DNA from 3 places in the Paenibacillus apis genome. Region 3 is predicted to be linked to each of the others. Evidence: riboswitches for the same ligand, from Rfam matches in the RefSeq annotation. Region 3 holds a riboswitch; each other region holds the start of a gene.
What was found. A riboswitch is a leader RNA that binds a small molecule or an ion and turns the genes downstream of it on or off. The one in region 3 is predicted to bind thiamine pyrophosphate.

Region 1 (6,480 bases), on a different contig from region 3:
GTATTTATTGCATCAGCACCATCCGGCGCCTCATATGCCGGATGAACGAGCCTGCATGTATAACGAGCCTGTATGTATATTGAGCGATTCAAGTGCTTTGCCACTGCATGGAGGGGCCGTGTGAGAGCTACTATCATGCATTCGGCAGCTATAAAGCCGGACTAAGAGCCTGCGTAAAAAGGGTATAAGTGAGAAGGTTGCTGCAGAAGCGGAGCGTTCGCCTTTGTGAGTGGATTTCTACCTTATGATGGCTTAGTTCAATCCAAGAAATCCGCGAACAACAGCGATCGAAAGCAACCTTCACACGTTACCCCGGCACGCAGAAACGTTAGCTGTTTTATACTTGCTGCACTTGCAATTACTCAGGAAGAGACACGGATGGGTCTTCCTGAACAAGAATGACCTCGGCATTCGTGATGCCTGGCATAGAGAGTGCCATCACCATGGAGTGAAAGGCTGTGATTTTCATACCTGGCTTCAGCACGGTATCTCCGCCGATAACAGGAATGATAACCGTATCGTCCGACAGATTCAGTACAATGTCGTTCTCTTTGACCGAATCGGAGCCGACATTGACATAGACTTTGCCTTCCCCTGCAAAATCCGAAGCTTCAATGGTGCCTTCTACCTTCGGCGCTTCTCCCTTTCGCACGATAATTTTATCGGCATGGGATTGAGCCGGATAGATCATGATCATGACTTGAGGATAGAAGGCTTGTACATAAGCTCCTTCCTTCAAGGCTTCCTTGTTCAATACATTGCCTTCCTCGTCAACGATCTGCGTTGCTTCATCCACGCTTAGAATAATGTAATTGGTGCCTCCTTGCTCCAGCGGGTGACCGGCCACGGTCATTTTTCCGTCGTTATAGGAGGTGATAATTCCATCTGTACCGGGCGCTTCTTGTTCTGCCTCATTTTCTTCAGCAATCTCCGTGTTTACACGGATATAGCTAGCTACGGCCTGTACGGGGAAACTTTCCATGACTTCCGGACCATAGAAAGCTCTCAGCGTCATCCCGCTTTGAATTTTATCTTCGGTGATCGGGTTGCCGTTTTGATCCAGCAGCTTGGTCTGGTCTCCGACTCTCAGAATGATCTCTTGATCGTTGCCGCTGTAAGTATCCGTGCCCTTGACGAGAAAACCAGCCTTAGAAAGAGAATCTACTGTACCGTCAATAGCCGTGAACGTATAATCTTGAACAACCAGGGTTAACAAGGTGCCGCGGGCAGGCAGGCTCTTGGTAATATTGGGGCCGTAAAAGGCTTTGACGACCCGCTTTTCATCAATCACCGTTTTCAGCGGTACTGTTTTTCCTTTAGCATCAATAATCTTGGTATCCTTGGTAATGGAAAGGATGATCTCGCTCTGGTCAGTCGCGGCAAGGCCCCGGCCGGTCACCGTAATGAATTTGCCTGATTGGTCATTCTGAAATTCGGTAATCAATCCCATGGTTGCAGGGACAACTTTAGACTCCGGCTGTATCTGGGCGGAGATAGGTTGAATCGTGTCCACAGGTTGAGTCTGTGCAAATGCCGCGATCGGAAGGGCAGTCATCGCGAGCACGGATACAGCCGCAATTGTCTTGTTCATTTTCTTCATCTCTTCGATCCTCCAGTTATAAGGTCCAGTTGTTTTTTGGAATCATGCCTATACTTTCCAGACGAAAAACGGGTAAAAAGGTTGCAGCTGCAAAAACAGAAGAACTAATGATTGTAGAATCGTCTGAAGTCTTATATTCTGTTTGGTGAAGAAGGTGAATGAACATGCCCGGTTTAAAAGAGATGATTCTGCAATTGTTCCTTACCCTGTTGCCGTTCTTATGCTACAACGTGTATTACCGTAACAAGGCGCATAACTATTCCCCAGCGTTCATCCTGCTGACCACCGGGATCAGTCTTTTTTTATCCATGACCTTCAACAAGGTGGCCGTTAACGGCTTCATCTATGATGCCCGGTATATCCTGATGTTCTTCGGTCTGTTATTCGGGGGACTACGTATAGGCTTTGTGCTGCTTGCCGGGTTCATGGTGTATCGTCTATACCTGGGGGGGCCTGGCGTAGAGATCGCCATGGGGACGATTCTGGTATCGTTCCCGGTTTCGATTCTGCTCAGTCATCTATACCGCAGAGTGAAGCGAAGACCGTTATTTTTCGTGGTCTCCGCACTGCTTATTTCGCTGATTCCGACAGTAATGCTCTATCTATACAATCCTGATATTTTACAGGAAAGTCTTCTGTTTTATTTACTCTACGTGCCCCTTCTGAACTTTATAGGAATATGGCTGCTGCTCTCTCTCTTTCAGCGGGCGGTGATTGATAAGAATCTGTCGATCATCTATGCGCAGAAGGAAAAGCTGGAGACGATCGGCCAAGTTGCGGCCTCGCTGGTCCATGAGGTAAGAAATCCTTTGACTGCCGTAAAAGGATTTTTGAAGCTGATTAGCGAGACCTCGGGCAATCAGGAGAAGGTGCACAGATACATTGAGATTTGCGTTAGCGAAATGGAGCGGGCGGAATATATTCTCTCTGAGTATCTGGCAATCACCAAGCCGTCCACCGACCGACGGGAGCAGGTTAATCTGAACGCGATTCTGCAAATTACGGCGGATGTCATGCGCCCGTATGCAAATATGAACAATGTAGAGCTCCAACTTCAGCATGAGGATGGGGGCTGCAGAGTGATGGGGAATCCGGAGAAGATTAAGCAGGTGCTGATGAACCTGATTAAAAATGCAATTGAAGCCTGCTATGATACGGAAAATGCGGTTGTGTCCCTAACGCTTGAGCCCCTTGATAACGAGGCCCTTCTCTATGTGCGGGATAATGGCATCGGGATGAGCAGGGAGCAGGCTGAGCGTCTGGGCTCCGTCTTTTACTCGACAAAGACAACCGGTACCGGGCTGGGATTGGCTTTCTCTTATCAGGTCATTGAGGAGCTGGGAGGAAGTGTGCAGGTTCGAAGCGAGCCGAGGCAAGGGACGGAATTTGCCATCACCCTGCCGCTTTGTGAGCCTTCGGCCAACGCTGTCTAGCTGGGTAGCTGGGAGGCTGCTCCTTCTCTGTCCTAACTTAAGAGCTGCCCGCATATCCTTGAAGCAAGGAGTGTGAGGCGTGTGAGCGTAGAGGACAAGAAGCTGGATGGAATTGCAGAACGGTACTTTGAGATCAAAGTGCTGCAAAAGGAGCTGGATCAGGAACTCTCAGAGCTCCGGCAACAGATTTTAGACAGCTGTAAGGAGCAGGACTCGAACCGCTTGGAGCTGGAGAATTATGAGATCAAACTGATTGTCCAGCAGCGAAGAGAATATGACGAGAACCGATTATATGAGACCCTGCCCGATCTGGAGCTGTGGCGGATGCTGTCCAAGCCGGATAACAGTAAGATTTCCAGTCTGATCAAGCTTAAGATTATTTCCGAAGAGAAGATCAAAGACACGTATGCTGTGAAAAATGTGACCGTGGTACAGGTGGACAAAAAGTAGCCGGCTTATTGACAATCAGGGAAAATATGGATAGATTAATAACCAAGTGAATAAGAAATTCCACTAGGGGAGCCGGCAGCGGCTGAGACAAGAGTGATCTTGGACCCTTTGAACCTGATCTAGTTCGTACTAGCGTAGGGAAGTGGAGCCGGTCAACTTTTCGATCTGTCCGATTTATCGGCACTTCGTCGATCAGTCAACAGCCGCTCCGCTATCGGGGCGGCTTTTTCGCGTGGATTTTGATTATTCCAATTCAAGGATTGACGGAGGTGGGGAAATGAGCTTTACCGAGCAACTGCGCAAGGAAAATGACGACTTGTTCGCAGCGATCTTCAAGCATCCCTTTGTAAGGGGAATAGCCGGAGGGAAACTGGACAGGGAGCAGCTGATCCATTATGTGAAGCAAGATTATGAATATTTGAATGCGTTTATGCGAATCTATGGAATTGCGATTTCAAAATGCTCCCGGCGGGAAGACATCGCTATGTTTCAAGAGCAGATCGGGTTTATTCTTCACAGCGAGGTGCATCCGCATCAGAATTTTTGCACGGCGGCCGGGGTGCGCTATGAGGAGCTTCAGGGAGATCCGCTTGCTCCGTCGGCGCATCATTATATCCGCCATATGCTGACGGTGGCACATGAGGGGAGCCTCGGCGAAATAGCAGCCGCCCTGCTGCCTTGTCCCTGGACGTATGTCGAAATCGGACAACGGCTCATGGCCGAATTGCCGCCGCAAGAAGCTCACCCGTTCCGGGAGTGGATCGAATTTTACGGCAAGCTGTCCGGAGGAAGCACGGAGCGGTTATGCGAGCTTGCGGATCGCTTGGCGGCGGAGGCTACCGCCGGCGAACGGGCGCGTATGGCCGAGCATTTCCGTCATAGCTGCCAACTGGAATATATGTTTTGGGATATGGCCTGGCGGGTGGAGACATGGCCGGTAGAATCGAATACTTTGGTGAAGGGTTGATGATGATGAATTGGAATATGGGCAAGAGTTCAAGCATTCCGGAGAACGAATTCGCAGGATTGATCACGAAATTGCAGCAGGTAAAGCCGCTCGTCCATAACATGACTAACGTTGTGGTGACCAATTTTACGGCCAACGGGCTCTATGCGCTGGGGGCTTCTCCGGTAATGGCCTATGCGCCTGAGGAGGTGGCCGACATGGCTGCCCAGGCGGGTGCGCTGGTATTGAATATCGGGACGCTCAGCCGGGAACAGGTGGATGCGATGATCCTGGCCGGCCAAGCCGCAAACGCTGCAGGGGTGCCGGTGCTGCTGGATCCGGTCGGAGCGGGAGCCACGAGGTTTCGCACGGAATCGTCCCTCCGCATCCTGCGGGAAGTACGTATCTCGCTCCTGCGCGGAAACGCCGCCGAGATCGCCCAATTACTCGGCGAGAACCTGGCGATCAAAGGCGTGGATGCCGGGGAGAACAGCGGTGCTGATCAAGCAGGGATTGGGCGAAAGGCGGCGAAGCAGTTCGGTTCGGTTGTTGCGGTCACCGGTAAGGTGGATGTGATTACGGACGGCAGTATTTCCCGGATCATTAGCGGAGGGGATGCTTTGCTTACACAAGTGACGGGGACGGGGTGCTTGCTGACCTCGGTGCTCGGAGCCTTCGCAGCTGTAGAACCCGACCTGAGGCGGGCAGGGACGGCAGGTTTAGCCTTTTATGGCGCCGCAGCCTCCCGGGCAGCGGAGCGGACAGCCGCTCTCGGGCCAGGCAGCTTCCAGACGGCATTCCTGGATGAATTGGCCAAGCTGCATCCGCATTCCCTAAAAGGTCATGCGGCGGTTGCCGAATTCTCGGCCGCGGAAGCGGGAGGATGGCTGTGAACGGAATGACACTGGCTAGAGCACTGACGGTGGCCGGCTCGGACAGCGGCGGCGGAGCGGGGATCCAGGCGGATCTGAAAACCTTTCAGGAGCTAGAAGTCTATGGGATGTCGGCTATAACGGCTGTGACGGTGCAGAATACGTTAGGCGTCAGCGGGGTCTATCCTCTGCCGGCACAAGCAGCGGCGGAGCAGATCCGCAGCGTCGCCGAGGACCTTGGCGTAGATGCCGTCAAGACGGGAATGCTGTTCGATGCGGAGGTCATTCATGCCGTGGCTGCGGAATTCAAAAGCCAAGGCATGAAGCGCATCGTTGTCGATCCCGTCATGATCGCCAAGGGAGGAGCCTCATTGCTGCAGAGCGATGCGGTGAAGGAACTGAAGGAGGTGCTGCTTCCGCTGGCAGCGGTTGTGACGCCGAATCTCCCGGAAGCGGAGGTGCTGGCTGGTATGCCGATACACAGTTTCCGGGACCGTCGGGAAGCGGCGGTCAGAATTTCTGATCTGGGGCCAGGTCTGGTCATTATCAAGGGCGGTCATGAGGCTCTTGACTCCGGCCCGGGGGAGCAGCAGGTAGTCGATCTGCTGTATGACGGGCAGCATTTTACGGAGCTAAGCTATCCGCGAATCCAGACACCGCACACGCACGGCACTGGCTGTACGTTCTCGGCGGCGCTGACGGCAGGCTTAGCCAAGGGGCTGCCCGGCATCGAAGCGGCCGCGCTTGCCCGCCGCTTCATTCAGGCGGCTATCGAGGACGGGCTCGGCCTTGGACAGGGGCATGGTCCGACGAATCATTGGGCATACCGCCGCAGACAGGCGGTGCTTGGCTGATGGACGGGCATATCAATTCGGGGAGCCGCTTCAATGCTCACGGCCGGAAGATTTCTGCGGATGTGATGCGCGAGTGTTTGAAGGTCTATCTTGTCATCGGGAGTGCGAACTGTCAGGATGATCCGTTGTACGTAATCCGGGAGGCGCTGGCGGGCGGGGCGACCATGGTCCAGTATAGGGAGAAGGGCGACGGTTCGCTGACTGGAGCAGCCAGGATAAAGCTGGGGCTTCAGCTTCAGGAGCTCTGCCGGAAGGCGGGCGTTCCCTTCATTATTAACGATGATGTGGAGCTGGCCCTGCAGCTCCAGGCAGACGGAGTGCACAT
Region 2 (6,480 bases), on a different contig from region 3:
GTGGACAAACAATTCCTCGGGAGCGCCTTGGCCCAGAAGCTGTCCGCTTGGTCCGAACAAAGCTACCCGATCCACAAGCCCCAAATCAAGCAATTCTTCGATCCGATGTTCGACGATAATGAGCGTCCTGTCCTCCGCCACCTCAGAAACCGCCTCCCAGATCTGTCTTCTTCCCTCGGGATCCAGCAGGGCGGAAGGCTCGTCAAGCAGCAGCACGTCGGGATCCATCAGCAGAATGGAGGCCAGCGCCAACCGCTGCTTCATGCCCTGGGACAATGTCCCGATCAGAAGATGAATTTCCTTCAAATCGAGCCCTACTTTTCTCAGCACATCGCGCATCCTGGGCAGCATTTCTTCCCTAGCCACCCCCCGGTTTTCCAATACGAAAGCCAACTCTTCATCCACATAAGGCATACAAAACTGAGCGTCCGGGTCCTGGAACAGCATTCCCCAGGAAGCAGGAAGCACTTGCCCCGAGCATCTCATAGGCACCTCCACAAGTCCCGGAACGATGCCTGCAAGCACTTGGAGCAGCGTCGATTTCCCGCTGCCGCTTGGTCCTAATACAAGCAGCTTCTCCCCTCGTTTCACCGAAAAGGAGAGGTCTTTGAAAACAAATGCTTCCCCTTCGGGAAATTTAAGCCGCAAATCCCAAACCGCAGCGGCCAGTGAGACGGTATCGCCAGTTGCTTCAGCATGTAAGTCCGAAGATATGGCTTCACAATGCAATCCACCCATCTCTAATCTTCCAAAGCCGCATAATCTCGTTCTGCTACTGGCCGAAGCAGAGAGGTGACTCCGGTGGCCTCCACCGCCTTGGCCAGCGCAAAGGCCAGGTAACCGGCGATCACAGCTGAACTGACTGCCCGCATGCCGTACTTGGCGATTAATAGCCAGGTTTGGGTGTCCCCGACATAACCGTAGTAAATATCGGGAATCAACGATCCCGCAGCGGCGCCAACACCTGCCAAGGCCGCCACGGAGCCTGAAAATTTACGATACCGGAACAACGCAAATACCAGCTCCGCCCCAAGCCCTTGCAGTACGCTATACAGCACCAGTTGAATTCCCCATTCACTGCCAAACAGAATTTCCACATGTGCTGCAGCAACCTCAGCAAGCAGAGCGACTCCCGGCTTACGAATCAGTAAAAAGACCAGCGTTGGAGCAATGAACCACATCCCGTACACCAGTTCATCCGCCTGAAAAAACAAGGGGGAGAACAACTTGTATACCGAGCTCCAAAAGTGATAGACCACTCCAAGGACGACAGAGATCAATACCGTTACCAGAATATCACTCAGCTTCAGCCCCTTGCCTCCTCTGCCGTTTGGAGCGAGACGGCTCCCTCCGCTTCTTGAATTTCTTTGTTCATTCATCCTTGATCTCTCCTTCTGTTTGATATTCCGGGATACGCAAAAAAACCGGCTGAATATGCTCAGACGGCTGTAAATTGGCCTGCCTATACAACAAAAGTGCATGACAAGACGACAGATTCTCTACGCTGGCATTATCCAGATCAGATTAACGGTTCGCAGCGGATTATGCTGCTATCTCAGCCTGATTCACTCAAGCTCCCGTATCCCGTATTCAATTGACACTACTATACTCCAAAACCTTCCAGAGACACAAGCTAAAAATATAGACAATATAAGTTGAACTATAAATCTGAGTAGAAAGGGCATAAGTGTGAAGTGTGCTGAAGTGAAAGCTTTCTGCAGGAAAGCTGCTTCGGGAGCATAAGCTCGTAAGCGTTCGCCTTTGTGAGTGGATTTCTACCGTATAACATCTTAGTTCAATTCAAGAAATCCGCGAACAACAGCGATCGTAAGCACACTTCACACGTTGCCCCCAAGACGTAATATTCAATAGTTCAACTTATATCTATATTGATTTCGTCCTTATTCTGTGTCAATATTAGCGGAAGTGAGAACAGGAGGATGCCTGTTCAACAAAGGTTAGGGGGATATACATTGGCTGTGAACTGGATGAAGTGGATGACTGAACTGTCTTCCCGAAAATGGATTTCTAACTTAATGGGGCGATTCTCCCATTCAGGGATGAGCCGGCATCTGATTCCCTGGTTTGCCAAATCTTACGGTATTCCGCTGCATGAGGCAGAGAAGGAAGTGCGTGAATACCAGACATTGAATGAGTTTTTCACGCGAAGACTGAAGGCGGGGATGAGAACGCTTCAATTATCGGAGCACGGATTAATTAGTCCGGTCGATGCAAAAATCACCTACATGGGGGAGATTTCTGCAGGGACGATTCTTAATGTGAAGGGGCAGGATTACAGCGTATCCGAGCTGCTTAATCATTCGCCAAGATTACCGGCTTACGAGCATGGATATGCGTTCGTCCTATACCTTAGCCCAACTGATTATCACCGAATTCATGCACCCGTATCGGGAACACTGCTCGAGAAGGAACATATTCACGGTAAGGTTTATCCTGTTAATGAGTTCGGAATGCGTCATATGAACAAGGTATTGAGTCGGAACGAGCGGCTGATTACCTATATTCGACATTCTTTAGGTGAGCTTGCCTTGATCAAGGTTGGGGCTATGAACGTCAGCAGTATCCGTTATAGCGACGACAAAGCCGTCTCCTGGAATCAGGGCGACGACCTTGCTTATTTCGAGTTTGGCTCCACCGTTGTGCTTCTTACCCAGAATGGAACGTTTCAACCTGATCCTTCGCTAAAAGAAGGCCAGAAGGTTCAAATGGGGCAATCCTTGGGAGCTTTCCTGGTTCCCTCAGTTAACATCGACGTTGCCGACGTCAACAGCTAAGGAGATAGAGCCGTCTTTACCCATGCGGCTCTTATTTAAGCTGCTGGACACTTCCCCCAGTCCCACTTCTGTATCTACACTGCTATCCACAGTATCCGCAAGGGTGGCATGAATATCCCCCAGTGCAACGTTTACGGCAAGCTTGCCTTTGTTCTCAAGGGACTGGACATCCAATTCGACGCTTCCTGTCGAGACATTAATCTTCGATGCCCCTGCAATTCCAGCCGAGACGAGGTCAACATTCCCCACCTCATTTTTTAATTCGAACGCCCCTGTCAATCCGGTCAACTCGATATTCCCGACGTTATTGGATACCTTGTAGGAGCTTATAGCTGTCGGCAACTCGATCTTATAATCCACCCCGAATCCATTGTTCTTATATTTAGACTTTGCCCAGTCCCACAAGTCTTTCCGTTCGTCGTCCCTGGCATGAACCCGGATGCGTGCTTGTGTCCCCTCTGCCTGTATTGAGACTGCAGCCTGTTCAAAAACCTTCTCCAGGTTCTTGCTGACTGACTTGCTGTTCAGATCGTAAATTCGGGCAGATACCCGAATTTGGTCGTCCGCGCTTGAGGCAATCTCAATATTGCCTATTTCGTGGTCGATAATCATCCCGCTGACTTTTCCTACAGATGAAGAGGCTTCCAGTACAAGGCTATCTGAATCATTTCCCAGCGCGGTCAATTCCTGTCCCTCTTCTACCGCTCGGGCTACGGCTTGCGCAGCTGAATTCACGGCTTCCTTTGTACCGCCTCCAATGACTCCGTCTACCGACTCCTCCACGGATTTACACCCGGACAGCAGCATGAACGATAATACCGTCACCCCTGTGACTAAAGCCACCTGGCTAAAGCTCGACCTTTTCTTATTCATAAATAATGTTCCTCCTTGATTGTAAGCCCAGTGAACAGGTGAAGTGTCCTTTGACCGCTGTTGTAATTTTTTCTCAATATTCTATTTCAGTATAGATTTTTGAAGTCGAATTAAATACCACCCTCAGACTGGTATTCTACTGGACCAAAGTCGAGTACAAAAAAAACGGACATGGCATTGAGGGCCTGTCCGCTTAAGCATGATCTCACATTCAGCGAATTTCTGAGGGACTTTTTCCGGTGTATTGCTTGAATTGTCTGCTAAAAAAGAAAATATCACGGTAGCCAAGCGCATCGGCTACCTCAGTCACATTCATTCCAGCGTGAAGCAGCAAATGCTGAGCGCGGTCAATTCTCGATTTGATAATGTAAGACTGCACGGATTGTCCGATAATTTCTTTGAACTTGATGGAGAAATATCTTGGAGACAGCCCGGCGCGTGCCGCCAAATCCTCTACTTTATGATTCAGACTGGGCCGCTGCAGTACATAATTGGCAATTTCCTGAATGACTTCATTCAACTGGTTGCTTACCTTTTTTTCCTGGGGAACTCCGCGTTCTTCACGGAGCAGGTGAATGAGCATTTGCTTCAGCAGAAGTCTCGCCTCCTCTTCAGCCCCGTAGGCCTTCACAAGGAACAGGCGGACATAGCGGGAGAGCATGTATTCAAAATCCAGCCGATCCTCCAGCTTGCGGTAGGAGACTGGAACCTCCTCCGCCGGCTCACTGACATCGAAATGGATGTACGTTAATACGAGCGGGCGCTGAGGGTTGTGGGTCGCACTGGTGTGATCGCCCTTGCGGAACAAAAAACAGCTTCCGGGGCCGACTTCAATCGGGTGGTCATTCAATACGACAGTGCCTTCTCCACTCCACACATAGAACAAGTCGTAGTTCTGCAGAGGCTTCTCGCGCTTATGCCATTTCCAACCGGGCTCGCACACAATTTTGGCAAAGGCCGGCTTCAAAATGAACGAGGACGGTGATAAATGTAGCATCGTTTAGCCTCCTTAAATCTTGATATTTTTCTAATTATACTCCGAAATGATCATTTCATAAATATCCTCATTCATCTATGATTTGACCGTGACGTTTCATAGGGCAGATGATATAATGTTAGGCAATTATAAAAGGGAATCGCCCATTACAACCGATCGGAAGGATGAATAAAGAAAATGAATCCACTTGCAGAGCAACTGAATGAATCTCTGAAATCCGGCAACATTCATGTGTATGACATGCTGTCCGAGCTGGGCCGGGAGATTTATTTCCCGAAGGAAGGCATCTTGAGCCAATCCGCCGAAGCAGCGGCAGGCGCTAAAAAGTTCAATGCAACCATTGGCATCGCGACCGAAAATGGCGTACCCATGCATTTACCTGCCATTCAGGACTCCTTATCTGCCTACAAACCGCAGGACCTTTATCCTTATGCTCCTCCAGCAGGCAAGCCGGAGCTCCGCAAGGTATGGCGGGAGAAGATGCTTGCCGAGAATCCGGCGATGGCGGACAAAGCCTTCGGCAATCCGATTGCGACCAATGCGCTGACCCACGGCCTGAGTATTGTTGCCGATTTGTTTGTGGATGAAGGCGATGCAGTTATTTATCCTGACAAGAACTGGGAAAATTATGAGCTGACCTTTGGAATCCGTCGTCATGGCGCCATTGTCAATTATCCATTATTCACAGAGGATATGCGATTCAACAGCCAGGGATTGCGGGAATCGCTGCTGGCCCAGAAGGATAAGGGCAAGGCTGTCGTGATTCTCAACTTCCCGAATAATCCGACAGGCTACACGCCGGGGGTATCGGAAGGAGAAGAAATCGTCTCTGCGATTCTGGAAGCTGCCGAGGCCGGCATTAATGTTGTAGTAGCCACCGATGATGCTTACTTCGGGTTGTTCTTCGAAGATTCCATGCACGAATCCCTGTTTGGCAAATTGGCCGGGTTACATCCACGGATCTTACCGATTAAAGTGGATGGTGCGACTAAAGAAGAATACGTGTGGGGCTTCCGTGTCGGCTTCATCACCTATGCCTCTGAGGATGCCGGTGTTCTGGCCGCGCTTGAGCAAAAGACTACCGGCATTATCCGGGCCACGATTTCAAGCGGAGCCCACCCTTCCCAGACCTTTGTGCTTGAAGCTCTGAAGTCTCCGGATTTCCAGGCTCAGAAGGATGCCAAGTTCAAGATCATGAAGGGACGTGCCAATAAGGTCAAGGCCTTGCTGGACAGCGGAAAATACGGAGACGCATGGGGTTATTATCCGTTTAACTCGGGATACTTTATGTGCCTGAAGCTTAAAGATGTAAACGCAGACCAGCTGCGTCTTCACCTGATTCGCGAATATGAGGTCGGAACAATTGCGCTGGGAGATACCGATTTGCGGATAGCCTTCTCCTGTATCGCGGAGGAAAACCTGGAAGAGCTGTTTGATCTTATTCATCGCGGCGTTCAGGACTTGCAGAACAGTTAATTTTACAAATGGACCGTTATACCCGCCCAAGCATCCCCCTGAATACGCTCATAGAATACTGTGTATTATCGATCTATTCTTAGAGAAAGGGGAATGAGCATGAGCGGAGTAGAAGAAGTAAGAGGCGGATATGGCGGTCTGTGGACCAGCACTGGTGTAATTCTTGTTCTTTTCATCCTGCTGGTTATTATCAGCCGGACTTTCTTCATCTAAGGGATCGGTTTCAAGTCTTTACATGATAAAACCGCCGGAGCTGTTATTGCTCCGGCGGTTTTTGTGCTGTTCAATCCTCTTCTTCCTCGCGCCACTTGCGATTCCAGTTGCTTCTCATAGCGTATA
Region 3 (6,480 bases):
GCCTCCCTTAATTTAGTCATGTGATGAGTAATCGTCGGAGGGGACACTCCCAGCTTTCCGGCCAATGCCTGACCGTGAAGGGGACCGTTTCTTAGCAAAGCAACTATGCGTACACGGGTAATATCGCCCATCGTCTTATGGAACTGAACAATACGATCAATCTGCATTTTGATCCCTCCCCAACAAATTAAACATATGTCTAATTAGAATATAATTAAATTACCATGATCGGGCTTACAAGTCAATCGACAAAGTTGCAGGTAGTTTTATATGCAACTAAAGGCCTGTTTTTGGCGAAAAGTTAGTATTTTGAAAGTTTGTTGTCGCTTATTTCTATGCATTTCATAACTTTTGACCTATAATGTAAAAGTGTTCCAAAAGTAGAACAGAAAATATAACGACTTGTGAAACAGGTATTAGGAGGCAGGCTGTTGGTTGCTTCAAATATCAACGTGGATAATTTGGGATGGGAACGGGGTCCGGAAGCGAAAATATGGATTAAGAAGCTGAGAGATACGCATCCGGATATCTATCACCATTCGTCGCGCTTGGCCATGCTGGCCGAGAAGATAGCTGTTCCATTGGAGCTGAGCGAGGAGGCCGCAGGCCAGTTGAGCCGAGGATGCTTTCTGCATGATATCGGTAAGACGGCCATCTCTCGGGAATTGATCACGCAAAGGGATAGCTTTAATGAGGAGCAATGGAAGATCATCCGCAGTCATCCGGAGATCGGTGCGAAGATGCTGGAGGGAGACCCCGGCTTTAGCCCCGAGATCATCTCGATTGTAAGGCATCACCATGAGCGGTGGGATGGCAGAGGATATCCCGACGGGCTTGCAGGTACGAATATCCCGCTTGGGGCTCGGATCTGTGCGGTGCTCGATGCCTTTGATTCCATGACATCAAACAAAATTTATCGGAGAAGAATCAGTCTGAGCGAGGCGAGACTCGAGCTGATCCGCAATGCCAACGCTCAGTTTGACCCGGAAATCGTGCATGCAATGATGGAAATATCGGAACAAACGCTGAATATATATTCCTTATAATAAATAAATGAAGCCAATCCGAGCGGGAAACGCTGCTCAGATTGGCTTTTTGCGTTGTTGTTCAACCATACGTTCACTGACCTCGCGCTTGAGCCTGAGAAATTCGGGATCATTGGCAATATCCTTGCGGCGGGGCCGCTCAAAGGGGACATCTACCTTATGGATAATGGAGGCGGGTCGATTGGAGAACAGGTAGACCGTGTCCGAGAGCAAGAGAGCTTCCTCAATACTGTGTGTGATGAGCAAGACAGAACGGCGTTGTTCCTCCCATAGCTCCAGCAGCCATTCCTGCATTTCATGACGGGTTAATTCATCCAGCGAGCTGAAGGGCTCGTCCAGACAGAGCAGCTCCTGCGGAGCAATCAGACCGCGGAGGAAGGAGGCGCGTTGCTGCATTCCTCCGGACAGCATGTGAGGATAAGCCTTCTCGAAGCCCTTTAATCCGGCCTTCGCTATCCAGTTCTCCGCCTCGGCGCGAACATGCTGATCGATACCTCCGGAGATTTCTCTTGCCAGCAAAATGTTATCACGGGTCGTTCGCCAGGGAAATAGTGCAGGCCTCTGCGGAACATAGCTGATATAGCCCCGCTCTCCAGTCACATCTTGTCCGTGTATCCGTACAAGCCCCTGTTCCGGCCGAAGCAGACCGCCAATCACATGAAAGAGCGTGCTTTTTCCGCTGCCGGAGGGTCCGATAATGGAGACAAACTGACCGGAGGGCACAGTGAGGGAGATATCATTCAATACGGGCAGTCGCTGTGAACCATCGGCGAACGCAAGGCTGATGCTCTGAAGCTCAAGCGCAGCGGCTGGAAGATTCGGTTGCTGGGATTGAATCATGTTCATTGAATTCCCCTCATTTCTGTTTATCCTCTGTTGGATTGTAGCGGATCAGCCATTTCTCAAGCAAAGCGACCAAAGCAAACATGGCGAGACTGACGATGACAATCACTGCGATGGCGACGAAAGTGCGGTCTGTCCGGAATGACGCTTTTTGCAGCATCATATAATATCCGATTCCTTTGTCCGCCCCGATCCACTCGGCAATAATGGCCCCCATAACGCTATAGGTTGCCGCGATCTTCAATCCGGAGAAAATCGACGGCAGCGCGTGAGGAACCTCCAGCTTGGTGAAGATAGCCCGTCTCGATGCCCCGGACATTCGCATATAGTCAAGCATAACCCGGTCCGTGCGCGTCAGTCCGTCCATGGCGGCTACGGCGACAGGGAAGAAGCAGACAAGTGTAATGACGATAATCTTCGGCAGCAGTCCGAACCCGAACCAGATCATCAGAAGCGGTGCGAGCGCTATCGTAGGCACGTTTTGACTCAGGATGATTAGCGGGTATAAGGCGGATTTTAGAAAAGGAATATAGTGCAGCAGAAAAGCAACCAAAAGCCCGACAACACTCCCGATAACAAAACCAAGCAGCATCAGGCGAAGCGTTGCGAAGGTATGGACCCAGAGGCCAGCGGCTTCAGATACGGCCTGATCGGCAATGGTTGAAGGGCTGGGCAAAACCCACTGTTCAATATTAAATAGCGAGGTGGATACTTGCCATACCAGTATAAACAGGATGACCGCCGCAAGCGGCGGCCAAATCCTGTTCCAGAGACGGCGGGAATTCATGGACGGTATTTCTCGACCAGCTTATCCATGCTGACGCCTTTCTCAGGATTGTATACAATTTTAACCTGCGAAATGATGCTGTTGCTTCCGAATTCAGCGACCGCCACATTCATCTTTTTCACGATTTCCAGCAGCTCATCCAGGTCTCCTTCCATCGTTGTCTCCAAGGCATTGACCTGATATTTGACCCCGGAGCTCTGGATAACCTCGATGGCACGATCTACATAAGGAATGGAATCCTCACCGTTAGGTGTCTTAGGAATAATCTGAATACTGAGCAATGTGTTTGACATAGCGAACATCCTCTCTTGAATTAGATTAAGTGATCTGTAAGTGTGGTGAACAATAGGAGCCTGCGGCCGGTATGGGCTTACACTCGCTGTTAAACCCGGATTTCTGGGAATTGGACCTGATAAGGTTGAAATCAGGGTTTAAAGGCGACCGCTTCCGCTGTTTCAGCTCCATACCGGCTCTCCGGCTACTTGCTCACCACACTTATATCAGTTGAATAATAAATTCAGTTCGTCTCAGGTAAAAAGTCGTTCGTAAAGGCGCTGTCGATATCCAGCTCTTGCTCGATCAGTCCGCGCTCGTACATCCAGTCGGAATAGTTCTTCCAGACTTCCGGCTTTTGTTCTCCCCAACGTGGTGCATCATCCTGATATTTCGGACTTAGCCATTTCTGGCTGGCATGCACCAGCTCTTTGTCCAGCTCGGGCACAGCCTTCAGCAGCAGATCTGCAGATTCCTCCGGATGCTCGGCTGCATACTGATAACCCTTGGAGGTGGCACGCATGAATGCCCGCACCAGGTCCGGATCATTTGCAATGGTCTTCTCATTGGTGACGATGACCGGCGTATAGTAGTCCAATTGGTCCGAATAATCTTTAATATATTGCATGTCCAGCGGTTCTCCGCGCAGCTCGGCCTCAATTCCGGTCCACGCATAGAAGATCCACGCAAAATCAATATCCCGCTTCACGGCTGTGAAGTAGTCTGCCTCACCAATATTGACGAGCTTGACCTTGGATATATCGCCGCCGTCCACATCCATAATGGACTTCATAATCGCTTCCTCTACAGGGGATCCCCAGCCGCCGTAAGTTTTACCTTCGTAATCCTTAGGCGATTTGATTCCGCGATCTACCGGAGCCGCGAAGCCTGACGTGTTATGCTGGATGACCGCCGCGATCGAGACGAGCGGAACCCCTTGCAAGCGGCTCTGGGTCACGTTCTCCTGAACGCTTACGCCGAAGGGCACTTCATCGGAAGCAACCATAGCATCTGCGCCGCCCGAGCCCGGGAGCGCGATCTCTACATTCAATCCTTCCGCTTCGTAATACCCCAATTCCCTGGCGGCATAAAGTCCGGTGTGATTCGTGTTGGGGCTCCAGTCCAGCACAACGGTTACGTCCTTCAGGGCTGCTTGCCCATTTGTTCCTTCAGAGCTGTCTGTAGTGCTGCCCTGATTTCCGCAGCCCGCAAGCATGGCTGCAATCAAGATGGCCATAGCGAGCGGGAACAGCGTTTTTTTCTTCACAGAAATCCACTCCTTCTAGTGCATGAATTTCCGCAGCGATAGGTTTACGTTCTCCTGAACCGTGAAGAACATGCGATAGAGTTCCTTGCACGGCGTATTGGGATAAAAAAAGCGCCCCGAATGCGGGACGCGTAGGTTCATGGCAAAATATGCGAGCCATGCTCTGTCATTCTTCCTACGCTGGCATTACCCAGATCAGGTTAAAGGGTCAGTATCTTGATGGGATACAATCTCAGCCGGCCTTATTCCAGCTCCCCCGAACTATGTAACTGCGGATACACTAGTCATTATAGACACGTAACCCCCGTCTGTCCAGCAGGCAAGCTGAAAATTCCTCGGGTATCCTTGCTGATTGATTTGCTTTTTAATTTCCAGCAGAGTATAATTAATACATCTGGAAATTTAAAGAAGTGATATTCGCATGTTGAAAAGAGTGTCAATTTTTTAAAAGTGCGAGTTCAAAAAGTCGGGTTTACAGGACCGAGAAGGTTGGATGAAGCTAGGGACTGAGTAGCGGAGCGTAGACAGATCTACGTGAGCAACGGAAGGCCCGGCTGAATTCAAGATTCGATGTCGAATTTACTCCTCGAACAACTCCGTCCTGGGAAGACGACTTTTTGAACAACCTCTTAAAGTGAACTTTTTTCAATGTGTGAATTTTTTTTACGAAAAAAGGAACATGTTAATCTGTATCGAGGAGGCAACAAACATGGAAACTGGAACAGTAAAATGGTTCAATGCCGAAAAAGGCTTCGGATTTATCGAGGTTGAAGGCGGCAAGGATGTTTTCGTTCATTACAGCGCGATTACCGGCGATGGCTTTAAATCGCTGGACGAAGGCGCTCGCGTTCAATTTAATGTGGTTCAGGGCAATCGCGGGCCGCAAGCCGAGAATGTCGTAAAACTGTAATGCAGAGCCGGCTGCCCTTAACGCCCCCGCGTTGAGGGCGGCTTTTGTATTCTTTTTCGGCACGCTGGCAATAGATAACATTCTAGGAGGTAATCATGAACTACCGTAAAAAAACGATTGAAGAGATTCCTGAGGAGAACACCGCAGTTTGGTCTTGCATAAGCGATGATTGCAACGGATGGATGAGGGATAACTTTGCGTTTGATTATAATCCGGTATGTCCGCTGTGTTCCTCTGAAATGGTAAAGGGAACCAAGCTCTTGCCTCAGCTGATTAATTCCAGTTCCCTGAAATCCGAAGGTTAGTCCCAGATTAACACTGATTCTGCAACAACAAACAAGCTGCTTCCCGGCAAAGGCCGGAAGGCAGCTTGTTTTCATGAGAGCAGGGGATTGCATCTCCGAATGAAATGAAATATCTTGGAACTAATGCTGAATCGCCTTGAATTTCGTGTACATAAACAATCTCCAGCGGAGAATCATTCCGAACGCAAGGATGAAGAAGACGGAGCCCGTCTGCAGCACGGAAATATACTGCTCTACGACCTCATGCAGAGCAAGGCGAACAGCTAGCAGTCCGATCAGGATATAGGCGAAGCCTGGTGAACGCTTGGCATACACTTCTCCATCAACTGTCTCGAAATGGGTGGTACGAACCAAGGGGTAGGAGAACAGAAACCATCCGGCAGCAAACGCGACAATCACCCAAATCCATGGGATTCGCATTTGCGGCTCAATAAACATTAGGAAGCCGGTAGCCATTCCCAGCGGAGGGATGATAATCTTCCTGATCGTCACAGGCCGGCGGCTCGCCTTGAGCCGGACGATAAGGACCGATATGGCCATCAATGCGGCCCCGATTGTAAAGAACAGCTGGAAATACGGCGAATCTAATAGTTGGCTCATTTAACAGATCCCTTTCTTGACAGCAGATCATTAAGTGATACTTCGTTGAACATCCTCTATAAGCTATATAAGTTGAACAAAAAAATACACAGAAAGGGCAAAAGTGTGAAGTGTGCTGAAGAAGCGTTAGCGTTCGCCTTTGTGAACGGATTTCTACGCTATGATGGCTTAGTCCAGTCAAAGAAATCCGTGAACAACAGCGATCGTAAGAACACTTCACACGTTGCCTCCAGTGTACAATCTTTAGTTCAACTTATTTAGAACATTATAACATATTCTGCATCTTCTGTTTCAATTAACCTCCAGGGAGGAATTATAATGAATAACATAAACCGGGATGATAAGCTGTTGTTCTATGTAGGATCTTATGCAGAGGAGAGCAGCGATGGCATTCATCTCTGCGAGCTGGATAACAACACGGGAGCGCTTCAACTGCTGCATGGCGCTTC

Region 1: it holds a riboswitch for thiamine pyrophosphate, as region 3 does, so the genes downstream of both, tenA (thiaminase II) here and KI362_RS18915 (ABC transporter substrate-binding protein) in region 3, are expected to answer to the same signal.
Region 2: it holds a riboswitch for thiamine pyrophosphate, as region 3 does, so the genes downstream of both, KI362_RS16345 (ECF transporter S component) here and KI362_RS18915 (ABC transporter substrate-binding protein) in region 3, are expected to answer to the same signal.

What each region holds. Positions count from the first base shown of each region.
Region 1 covers NZ_BORS01000009.1:74,377-80,856, reverse strand. The annotation lists gene KI362_RS14125 (hypothetical protein) at 1-92, opposite strand, end outside; gene KI362_RS14120 (peptidase) at 359-1,600, opposite strand; gene KI362_RS14115 (sensor histidine kinase) at 1,783-3,033, shown strand; gene KI362_RS14110 (hypothetical protein) at 3,115-3,483, shown strand; TPP riboswitch at 3,539-3,641, shown strand; gene tenA (thiaminase II) at 3,761-4,450, shown strand; gene thiM (hydroxyethylthiazole kinase) at 4,468-5,322, shown strand; gene thiD (bifunctional hydroxymethylpyrimidine kinase/phosphomethylpyrimidine kinase) at 5,319-6,155, shown strand; gene thiE (thiamine phosphate synthase) at 6,155-6,480, shown strand, end outside.
Region 2 covers NZ_BORS01000011.1:77,243-83,722, reverse strand. The annotation lists gene KI362_RS16350 (ABC transporter ATP-binding protein) at 1-738, opposite strand, end outside; gene KI362_RS16345 (ECF transporter S component) at 741-1,379, opposite strand; TPP riboswitch at 1,480-1,591, opposite strand; gene asd (archaetidylserine decarboxylase) at 1,974-2,795, shown strand; gene KI362_RS16335 (hypothetical protein) at 2,760-3,668, opposite strand; gene KI362_RS16330 (helix-turn-helix transcriptional regulator) at 3,880-4,665, opposite strand; gene KI362_RS16325 (aminotransferase class I/II-fold pyridoxal phosphate-dependent enzyme) at 4,843-6,141, shown strand; gene KI362_RS16320 (YjcZ family sporulation protein) at 6,241-6,354, shown strand; gene KI362_RS16315 (ABC transporter permease) at 6,425-6,480, opposite strand, start outside.
Region 3 covers NZ_BORS01000014.1:29,471-35,950, forward strand. The annotation lists gene KI362_RS18890 (DUF2087 domain-containing protein) at 1-167, opposite strand, end outside; gene KI362_RS18895 (HD-GYP domain-containing protein) at 432-1,046, shown strand; gene KI362_RS18900 (ABC transporter ATP-binding protein) at 1,083-1,892, opposite strand; gene KI362_RS18905 (ABC transporter permease) at 1,903-2,676, opposite strand; gene KI362_RS18910 (thiamine-binding protein) at 2,673-2,969, opposite strand; gene KI362_RS18915 (ABC transporter substrate-binding protein) at 3,194-4,186, opposite strand; TPP riboswitch at 4,372-4,484, opposite strand; gene KI362_RS18920 (cold-shock protein) at 4,926-5,126, shown strand; gene KI362_RS18925 (cold-shock protein) at 5,222-5,431, shown strand; gene KI362_RS18930 (CcdC family protein) at 5,552-6,031, opposite strand; gene KI362_RS18935 (lactonase family protein) at 6,350-6,480, shown strand, end outside.